Regions from separate parts of the Halomonas sp. B23F22_20 genome, predicted to be linked through region 3. Evidence: predicted binding sites of a transcription regulator. Region 3 holds the regulator's gene; each other region holds the start of a gene.

Region 1 (3,202 bases), on a different contig from region 3:
TCCAGCGCCATGCGATAGTAGGTGGCCTTGAGGGTGCGAAACCCTTCGGCACTGAAGGTCACGCCCTGGGTCGCCAGCTTGCGATAGAGCGCCTTGGCGATATCCAGGCTCATGCGGTTGAGCCCGCCGGAGGCGTCCTCTTCTGAGACTGGCTGATGCTTGTGATCGTAGGCATCGGCGAGATCCACCTGGCATAGCCGCCGGGTGGAGTAGTGGCGATGCACCTCCGAGAGCACGCCGATCTCCAGTCCCCAATCGGCGGGGATGCGGATGCCGTCGAGCACCTCGCTGCGCATGGCGAACTCACCGGACAGCGGGTAGCGGAAGCAGTCCAGGTAATCGAGGTAGGGCAGCGGCCCGAACATCTGCTTGAGCGCGCGCAGCAGCGGCGTGACCATCAACCGCGAGACCCGACCGTTGAGTCGCCCATCAGCGATTCGCGGGTAGTACCCCTTGCAGAACTCGTAGTTGAAGTAGGGATGCGCGACCGGGTAGAAGAGCCGCGCCAGCATGCCGCGATCATAGGTCAGGATGTCACAGTCGTGCAGCGCCACCACTTCGCTGCGCCCGGAAGCCTGCACGTAGCCGGCGCAGTACCAGACATTGCGCCCCTTGCCCGGCTGCTGGGGCGCCAGCCCCTGCTCCTCGAGCTCGGCGTCCAGGGCGCGTAGCCCCGGGCCATCGTTCCACAGGATGCGATGACGCTGGGGCAGCCGCGCGAAGAACGCGCGGGCCTTGTCGAACTGGGCCCGGTCGGCCCGATCGAGGCCGATGACCACCTCCGAGAGATAGGGCACTCGGGCCAGCTCGTCGACGATATGCGCCAGCGCCGGCCCCTCCAGTTCGGAGAACAGCGACGGCAGGATCAGGCTCATCGGGCGCTGCTTCGAGAATCCGACCAGGTCGGCCTCGAGCGCTTCGAGGGGCCGGCGAGTGAGGTTGTGGAAGTCGGTGATGATGCCGTTCTGATGGAAATCGCTCATGCCGTGGCCCTCCCCGCCTCGGCCACGCTCAGCGCCGGCCGCGGCCGGCGCTCGCCTCGCCCCCACCAGTGATCGACCCCTTCCGCCCAGCCGGCGGGTCCGACGGCGCGACTGCGGTACAGCTTGGGCTGACGGGGCGCTACCTCCAGGCCATGGCAGCCGCGGATCACCACCGCCTGGTCCACCGCCTCGAGCATGGCGATATCGTTGGGCCCGTCGCCTAGTGCCAGCGTCTGCGGCTGCACCCCGCGCAACGCGGTATAGCGCTCGGTCAACCAGGTCACCGCCTGTCCCTTGTCCGACTCGCCGGTGACGTGCCAGAAACGCCCGCCGCGTACCAGGTGCAGGCCATCCCCGGCGAGTCCCTGGCGAAAGGCGTCCAACTTCGCCTCGCAGTCTTCCCAGATCAGCGGCTCGCTGCCCTCACGCATTCGGGCCAGGCGCGCCTCGCCCTCGGCAAGGCCGGTGAAGGCCACCAGGTCATCGAGCCCCATTTCGCCCATCGGCGTGAAATGCACGCCCAGTCGTGCACGCCACACCGCGAGTCGCTGACGAATGAAGCCGATATCGACGCCCAGGGTGCGAATCACCAGTCCATCGGGGCCCGGCGTGCGCTCCAGTCGGGCATGGCACCAGGCAGCGGGCAGCCCCACCACCGCACCGTTCTCGGCCACGAAGGGGCTCTCGGTGAGGTTCAGGTCCTGGCGCAGTGCCAGCAGTTCGCTGCGGGTCTTGCTGGTCACCGGAATCACCGGGACGCCCTCCCGACGTAACCCGGACAGCGACTCGGCGGCCGGCGACCAGTCATAGCTGAGATGGTCGAGCAGCGAGCCGTCCAGATCGGTGAACAGCAGCCGCGGACCGGCGGTCTCGGCGTGTGGCGAAGAGCGGGACATGGCAACACCTCGTGTTTCTCGTGGTCACGAGGCACGTTGCAGATAACATGCCAATTTCCCCGCGAGCGGCGCCGTCAGGCCGCCGGGTGACGGCGGCGTCGACCCCGCGACGGGCGGCCTGCACCACGACGGGGCAAGCGCATTACTGCGGTGCAGCCCGACGCCCCAACGCGCGACGCCCCCGCCGGAGGGCGAGGGCGTCGAGGGAGGTGCTGCCGGAGCGGGCTCAGAAGTGATAGGTGGCGCCCAGGCTGACGGCATTGAAGTCGTAGTTCGATTCGTCGAGATAGCGCATGTAGTCGGCGTCCACCGAGAGGTTCGGCATCAGCGCATAGCTGGCGCCCCCGCCATAGGAGACGTCGCTCTCGGTGTCCTCGCTGTCGAACTCGACCTCGGTCGCCCCGAGCAGGCCGTACAGCGTGAAGTCCGGGGAGATCGGCAGCATGCCCTTGGCGTAGCCGCCGGCCAGGTAGTCCATCTCTACCGGGCCGTCGGAGCCACCGGTTCCCAGGTGCCCTTCCAGGGCCAGGTAGTCGTTGAAGGCCACGCCGGCCCGCAGCCGCAGGCCGGTGCTGTCGAAGTTGCCGCCGCCATCCGGGTCCAGCTCCCAGAACAGCGCATCTCCGCCAAGGTAGAAGCTCTGTTGATAGCGACTCTGGGCCTGGGCGGCGGTGGCCGCGATCAGGCATGACACGGCGACGGGAATCACAAAGGTCTTCATGATGATACTCCTGTTGGGAAACAATGTTTCCCCTGCGCATCGCCTAGTCTGGTACACCCCCCATCCCTTTGCCACGGCCAGCCTCTTGACCGGCGTCATGATATCGCCGACCGCTGCAAGCCAGCGCCACGCCGACGATGCTAGATTCGGCACGAGACATCATGCACACGGCAGGGAACGTCAATCAGATGCTCGATCCGATCCTGGTCATCAACTGCGGCTCCTCATCGCTCAAGTACGCCCTGGTGCCCGCCGAGCCAGATGCCCCGCGCCTGTCGGGGCTCGTCGAACGGCTAGGCGGCGTCGATGCCCGGCTGGTCGGTACCGATACCCGGGGGGAAGCCTTCGCCGAGGCACTGCCTGGCGCCGATCATCGGCAGGCCCTGGCCACCGTGCTGACACGACTCGAGGGGGCTGCGCCGCTCGCGGTAGGGCATCGCGTGGTCCATGGCGGCGAGCGCTTCGTCGCCGCTACCCGGATCGACGATGGCGTGCTCCGCGCCCTGGACGCCCTGCGCGAACTCGCCCCGCTGCATCTGCCCGCCAACCTCGCAGGCATTGCGGCGACCCGCCGCCACTATCCCGACCTGCCCCAGGTCGCG
Region 2 (3,202 bases), on a different contig from region 3:
AAGCCTTCGGTGTGGTGCTCCAGGTAGATGTCGTCGAGCTTGCCCTTGTCGGCCATCCACCCCAGCAGGCCGTTGAATAGCCGGGCGTCGCTGCCGGGCGCCAGGCCCAGGTACAGATCGGCGATCTCGCAGCTGTCGGTGACCCGCGGGTCGATCACCACCACTCGCATCAGCGGATTGCGGCTCTTGGCGGTGCGCAGCCGCTGGTAGAGCACCGGGTGATTCCAAGCCAGGTTGGAGCCCACCAGAACCACCAGCTCGGCCTCCTCCAGGTCCTCGTAGCTGCAGGGCACGGCATCGGCACCCAGCGAACGCTTGTAGGCGGCCACCGCCGAGGCCATGCACAGCCGCGAGTTGGTATCCAGATGCGGCGTGCCGAGAAAGCCCTTGAACAGCTTGTTGGCGACGTAATAGTCCTCGGTGAGCAGCTGACCGGACAGGTAGGCCGCCACCGCATGATCGCCGGCATCGTCACGCACCGCCTGGATCCGCTCGGCCACGGCGTCGAGTGCGGTGTCCCAGTCGACCTCGACGCCGTCGACCCGAGGTTGGGTCAGGCGGCCGTGGTGACCCAGGGTCTCGGCCAGCGCCGAGCCCTTGACGCACAGCCGCCCGTAGTTGGCCGGATGATCTCCGTCGCCCTCCACTCCGGTGAGGCGCCCATCCTCAATGTCGACCTTCACGCCACAGCCGACGCCGCAGTAGGGGCAAGTGGTACGCGCCTGTTGCATGGTGCTCTCCTCGATCGCGGGTCCCGAAACGACGACGCCCACCGCTGCGCCGGGTAAGCGCGAGGGTGGGCGTCGTTGCCATGGACCGCCAGCGCGGCGGCCCGGGATGATATGCCTGAACTGACAAGACTAAAGCAAAGGGCGTGCCATCTTCGGTGAGCCCCGCGCTGTCGGGCCTGTGCCGATTCTCGGGGAGGCATATTGCACCAGCTGGCGGCGCCGAACGCCCGCCTCGCACCCCGACGGTGCAACACGAAGATGGTGGACCGCCGAATCCGGCGCCCGCGCCGCCTGGAATGAAAGTTGCATCTCCGTGGGGGAAATCTCCGCCATCATGAGCCAGACCCCATGCCCCAGCCACTGCGAATCTTGCTGGTCGACGATGAGAGCGTACGAGCCGCCATGGTCGAGGAAGCCCTCGGCCAGGAAGGACACGAGGTCATCTGCCACCTGCAGAGCCCGGCCAGCCTCAATGATATGGTTGCCCGCCATACCCCCGACGTGGTGATCATCGACATGGACTCCCCCGACCGCGACACCCTCGACAGCATGTCGCTGCTCAACCGCGAGAACCCCCGCCCCGTGGTGTTCTTCGCCGATCAGCACGACCCCCACTCCATGCAGGCCGCGCTGGCCTCCGGCGTCAGCGCCTACGTGGTGGACGGCCTGGTGCCGAGCCGGGTCAAGGCGATCCTCGAGGTCGCCGTGGCGCGCTTCGATGCCTTTCAGTCGATGCGCACCGAGCTCGACCGAGCGCGCAACCAGCTCGCCGACCGCAAGCGGATCGAACGCGCCAAGGGCCTGCTGATGAAGCACCAGAACTGCGACGAGCCTCAGGCCTACCAGATGCTGCGCAAGCTGGCCATGGACCGCGGCCAGCGCATCGGCGAGGTGGCCGCCAACGTGATCGATATCCTCGAAGGACTGGAGAAAGGCCAATGAGCATGCCCCACGCCCCCGAGCGCCCCTGCCTGACCCTGGGCTTCGTCCCGCTGCTGGACGCCGCCCTACCGATCATCGCCCGGGAAGGCGGCTTCTTCGCCGCCGAAGGGCTCGATGTCACCCTGTCTCGGGAGAGTGCCTGGTCGACCCTGCGCGACAAGCTCGCCGCCGGCCTGATCGACAGCGCCCAGATGCTGGCCCCACTGCCGCTGGCCATGAGCCTGGGCGCCTCAGGGCCTCACTGCGACATCCTGGCCCCGCTGGTGCTCGGTCGCAACGGCAACACCCTGGTGCTGTCGCACCGCTGGGCCGAGGGCATGGCCACTCCCTACGACGACACGCCCGGGGGGCGCGATCCCGCCGTCAACGCCCGGGACTTTGCTGCCCGACTGCAGCACTGCGGGCCAATGCGCCCACGGCTGGCCATGGTGCACCCCTTCTCCAGCCACCATTACCAGCTGCGCGACTGGCTGGCTCAGGGTGGCATCGACCCCGATACCGACGCCGAACTGGTGGCCCTGCCGCCGTCGCGGATGGTCGAGGCGCTGGAGCAGGGGCGCATCGACGGTTTCTGCGTCGGCGAGCCCTGGGGCAGCCAGGCCGACCATCGCGGCGGAGGCCACATCGTCGCCACCGGCGCCCAGCTATGGCCCGGCCATCCCGAGAAGATGCTCGGCGTGACCCGTGACTGGACCGAGCGCTACCCGGCCACCCTGACGGCGATGATCCGAGCCCTGATTGCCGCCGCCGACTGGCTGGCCGCCGCCCCCGAGCATCGCCGTGAGGCGCGTGACTGGCTGGCCCTGCCGCCCTATCTGGACCGTGCCATGGATCACCTGCCGACCCTGCCGCTGGGCGAGCCACCGGTCGACCAGCGTTTCACGAGCCTACGCCCCGAGGCCGACCAGCTGCGTTCGGTGGTGCAGCACCTGGCCCAGCAGCTCGACGGCCCCCTCGATCGCGACCGGATCGATGCCTGCTACAGCCCCGTGCATTTCGATGCTGCCACGCACCAGGGATGTGCATGACGCCTGATTCAAGGCGATACCTCAGGTTCTCAATCAAGCCGATAATCTTTCCAAAATACTGTCTTTAAAGGGGTTTGCCAGAAGCTGGTCCGATAATTGATTGGTACTGATCGAACGGAGGACCCGTGCCCCCGGCGGTCAACGGCGATCGCACATCGAATACCAGACGAAGACGTCTCCACGCTCCCCACAGTCGGGGGGGCGTCGAGGCGTCTTCTGCGTTTCAGGAGGACATCCCATGTGCCCCGATGGCTTCTCGAGGCCTCAGGCAGCACCAGGCCCCATCGATCACCTGGTGATCGTCGGCAACGGCATGGCCGGCCAGCGGCTGGTCGAACGCCTGGTCCGCCGGGACGGCGCCCCGCGTCGCATCACCCTGATCGGCGAGGAACCCTGCCCCGCCTACAACCGCATCCTGCTCTCGCCGCTGTTGGCCGGCGAAATGGAACGCGAGGCCCTGACCCTGCGCGACGCCGACTGGTACATCGAACACGGCGTCGA
Region 3 (3,202 bases):
GCAAGGCAGCATGCAGTTGACCGGCGATCGCGTCGAGATCCAGCGCAACGCCGCCGGCCAGCTGACTTCCGCCACCGCCACCGGCCAGCGCGCCTACCTGGAGCAGAAGCCCGCCCCCGACCAGCCACTGGTCCGGGCCTGGGGGCGCACGGTGGTCTACCACGTGGCCGAACGCCGCATCGAATTGATCGACCAGGCCGAGCTTCACCAGGGCGGGGACACCTTCGACGGCGGCTACCTGGAGTACTTCCTCGACCGCCGGGTCGTTCAGGCCCGCGCCGATGCCGAGGGCGTCGACGAGCGCCAGCGAGTGCGCATGACCCTGGAGCCGGAACAGCAGGACGGCCAATGAAGACCCTGAGCGCCCATCATCTGGCCAAGAGCTACAAGCGTCGCCGCGTGGTCCATGACATCAGCCTGGAGATCCGCCAGGGTCACATCGTCGGCCTGCTGGGCCCCAACGGCGCCGGCAAGACCACCTCCTTCTACATGATCGTCGGCCTGGTACGGGCCGACGCGGGGCAGGTCTCCATCGACGACCACGACCTCTCGGGCAGCGCCATGCACGAGCGGGCACGAGCCGGTATCGGCTACCTGCCCCAGGAAGCCTCGATCTTCCGCAAACTGTCGGTTGCCGACAACATCATGGCGATCCTCGAAACCCGCCGCGATCTCGGCCGTCCCCAGCGCCGCGAACGCCTCGAACAACTGCTCGAGGACTTCCACGTCACCCATATTCGCGACAACCTGGGCATGAGCCTGTCCGGCGGCGAGCGGCGACGGGTGGAGATCGCCCGAGCCCTGGCCACCGAACCTGACTTCATCCTGCTCGACGAGCCCTTCGCCGGCGTCGACCCCATCTCGGTAGGCGAGATCAAGGGCATCATTCGCCAGCTCAAGGCCCGTGAGATCGGGGTGCTGATCACCGATCACAACGTCCGCGAGACACTGGACATCTGCGACGGCGCCTACATCGTCGGCGACGGCCAGATCATCGCCAAGGGCGACACCGAACAGATCCTGGCCAACCAGCGCGTACGCGACGTCTACCTCGGCCAGGACTTCCGACTCTAAGCTCAACAGCTTCGCAAGTCACTGATATAGCGTCGCCAAGCGACGACGGGCATGCCAATTGCCATTGGCATGCTAATTGCTTCATCAACACTTGCATGGCGCCATCCGGGGCACTAGGGTAGGAAACTCTTCGCCGGAGGAGTGGAACCATCCATGGCCATGAAGGCATCCCTGCAACTGCGCGTCGGCACCCAACTGACCATGACGCCCCAGCTGCAACAAGCGATCGGCCTGTTGCAGCTCTCGACCCTCGACCTCCGTCAGGAAATCCAGCAGGCGCTGGAAGCCAATCCCATGCTGGAGCTCGAGGACGATTTCGGCGAACAGGCGGTCGGCGAGACCCCGGAAGACGACTGGTCCGACGAGATTCCCGCGGAACTCTCCGTGGACAGCGACTGGTCGGACACCTTCCAGGATGCCGGCGGCAGCGGCGAAGCCCCCGACTTCGAGCGTCAGGCCGCCGGCCAGAGCCTGCAAAGCCATCTCGGCTGGCAGTTGGCCATGAGCGACCTCGATGAGCGCGAGACACGCATCGCCGAGAGCCTGATCGACGCGGTCAACGCCGACGGCTATCTGGATCAGCCGCTGGACGAGCTGCGTGACGGCCTGCGTGCCCAGGGCCTGGCAGGGCTCGCCACCCGCGAGGTAGAAGCGGTGCTGATGCGCCTGCAGCAGTTCGAGCCCACCGGGGTCTTTGCCCGGGATCTACGCGAGTGCCTGATGCTGCAGCTCGCCACGCTACCCGATGACACGCCACTACTTCCCCAGGCCAGGCGTCTGGTGCGTCAATTCCTGGAGGCCCTGGCCGGTAACGATCGTCGCCTGCTCAAGCGACGCCTGGGGCTCGACGACGACGCCCTCGACCGTGTCATCACCCTGATTCGCGGCCTCGATCCACGACCGGGCAGCGCCTATGCGGGCGACGACAACGACTACGTGATTCCCGACCTGGTCGCTCGCCACACGCCACAGGGCTGGCGCATCGAACTCAACCCCGAGGCCATGCCGCGGCTGCGTATCCAGCCCGACTATGCCGCCCTGATCCGCCGCGCCGACAAGAGCGACGACAACCAGTTCCTCAAGGACCATCTCCAGGAGGCTCGCTGGCTGATCAAGAGCCTGACCAGCCGCAACGACACCCTGCTCAGGGTCGGACGCGAGGTGATGACCCGCCAGATCGACTTCCTCGAACAGGGCGAGGAGGCGATGAAGCCGCTTATCCTGGCCGACATTGCCCAGGCGGTGGAGATGCACGAATCGACCATCTCGCGAGTGACCACCCAGAAGTTCATCCATACCCCGCGCGGCGTATTCGAGCTCAAGTATTTCTTCTCGAGCCAGGTCGGAGACGGCGAGGATGCCCACTCCAGCACCGCCATCCGCGCCCGTATTCGCAAACTGATCCAGGACGAGCCGTCGCGCAAGCCACTGTCCGACAGCAAGCTGGTCGAACTGCTCGCCGAGGAAGGCATCGAGGTGGCCAGGCGTACCGTCGCCAAGTACCGCGAGGCAATGCAGATCCCCTCGTCCAGCCGGCGAAAGCGTCTCGGCTGATACCACGGGGAGACTCCCCAGAAGGGCGTGGAAAAGCGCCTGGCGCGGGGGGTTTGCACGGCACCAAAAAGGGTTACAATCGGATCACCACCCAAGGAGCAAGGAGCGTGTCATGCAAGTCAACCTCACCGGCCACCATGTGGAACTGACCGATCCCCTGCGTGACTACGTGCAGGAGAAGCTCACGCGCCTCGAGCGCCATTACGACAACATCACCACCGTGCAGGTCACGCTCTCCGTCGAAAAGGAACGTCAGCAGGCCGCCTGCACCCTGCATGCCGCCGGTGCCGATCTACACGCCGAGGCGATGGACGGCGACATGTACGCTGCCATCGACGCCCTTGCCGACAAGCTGGACCGCCAGTTGGTCAAGCACAAGGAAAAAACCCAGGCCCGCGCCCAGGGCGCCGCAAGCGTCCGCTGAGCTGCCATGTCTCTCGAAGCCATCCTGCCCCCGGAGCGCACCCTGTTCGGTGTGCCCGGGGGAAGCAAGAAGAGGGTGCTGGAATTCTTCAGCACCTTCATTGCCCAGAACACTCCGAGCCTCGACAGCCAGGAGGTCTTCAGCCGGCTG

Evidence for each region. The regulator sigma-54, encoded in region 3, starts transcription at its own class of promoters, with help from an activator protein. The targets are predictions, from matches to a motif close to TGGCACNNNNNTTGCTNT.
Region 1: ACGTN6_RS00095 (HAD-IIB family hydrolase) is a predicted target of sigma-54. The motif match lies at 1,915-1,932, and genes of this name have one in related genera.
Region 2: ACGTN6_RS02230 (ANTAR domain-containing response regulator) is a predicted target of sigma-54. The motif match lies at 1,024-1,041, and genes of this name have one in related genera.

The regions. Positions count from the first base shown of each region.
Region 1 covers NZ_JBIEKH010000001.1:19,318-22,519, reverse strand. The annotation lists gene ACGTN6_RS00100 (glycosyltransferase family protein) at 1-983, opposite strand, end outside; gene ACGTN6_RS00095 (HAD-IIB family hydrolase) at 980-1,879, opposite strand; gene ACGTN6_RS00090 (porin family protein) at 2,106-2,600, opposite strand; gene ACGTN6_RS00085 (acetate/propionate family kinase) at 2,762-3,202, shown strand, end outside.
Region 2 covers NZ_JBIEKH010000002.1:242,060-245,261, reverse strand. The annotation lists gene ACGTN6_RS02235 (nitrate reductase) at 1-731, opposite strand, end outside; gene ACGTN6_RS02230 (ANTAR domain-containing response regulator) at 1,080-1,673, shown strand; gene ACGTN6_RS02225 (CmpA/NrtA family ABC transporter substrate-binding protein) at 1,670-2,701, shown strand; gene ACGTN6_RS02220 (NAD(P)/FAD-dependent oxidoreductase) at 2,940-3,202, shown strand, end outside.
Region 3 covers NZ_JBIEKH010000013.1:77,467-80,668, reverse strand. The annotation lists gene lptA (lipopolysaccharide transport periplasmic protein LptA) at 1-352, shown strand, start outside; gene lptB (LPS export ABC transporter ATP-binding protein) at 349-1,074, shown strand; gene ACGTN6_RS12360 (RNA polymerase factor sigma-54) at 1,228-2,628, shown strand; gene hpf (ribosome hibernation-promoting factor, HPF/YfiA family) at 2,741-3,052, shown strand; gene ACGTN6_RS12350 (PTS sugar transporter subunit IIA) at 3,059-3,202, shown strand, end outside.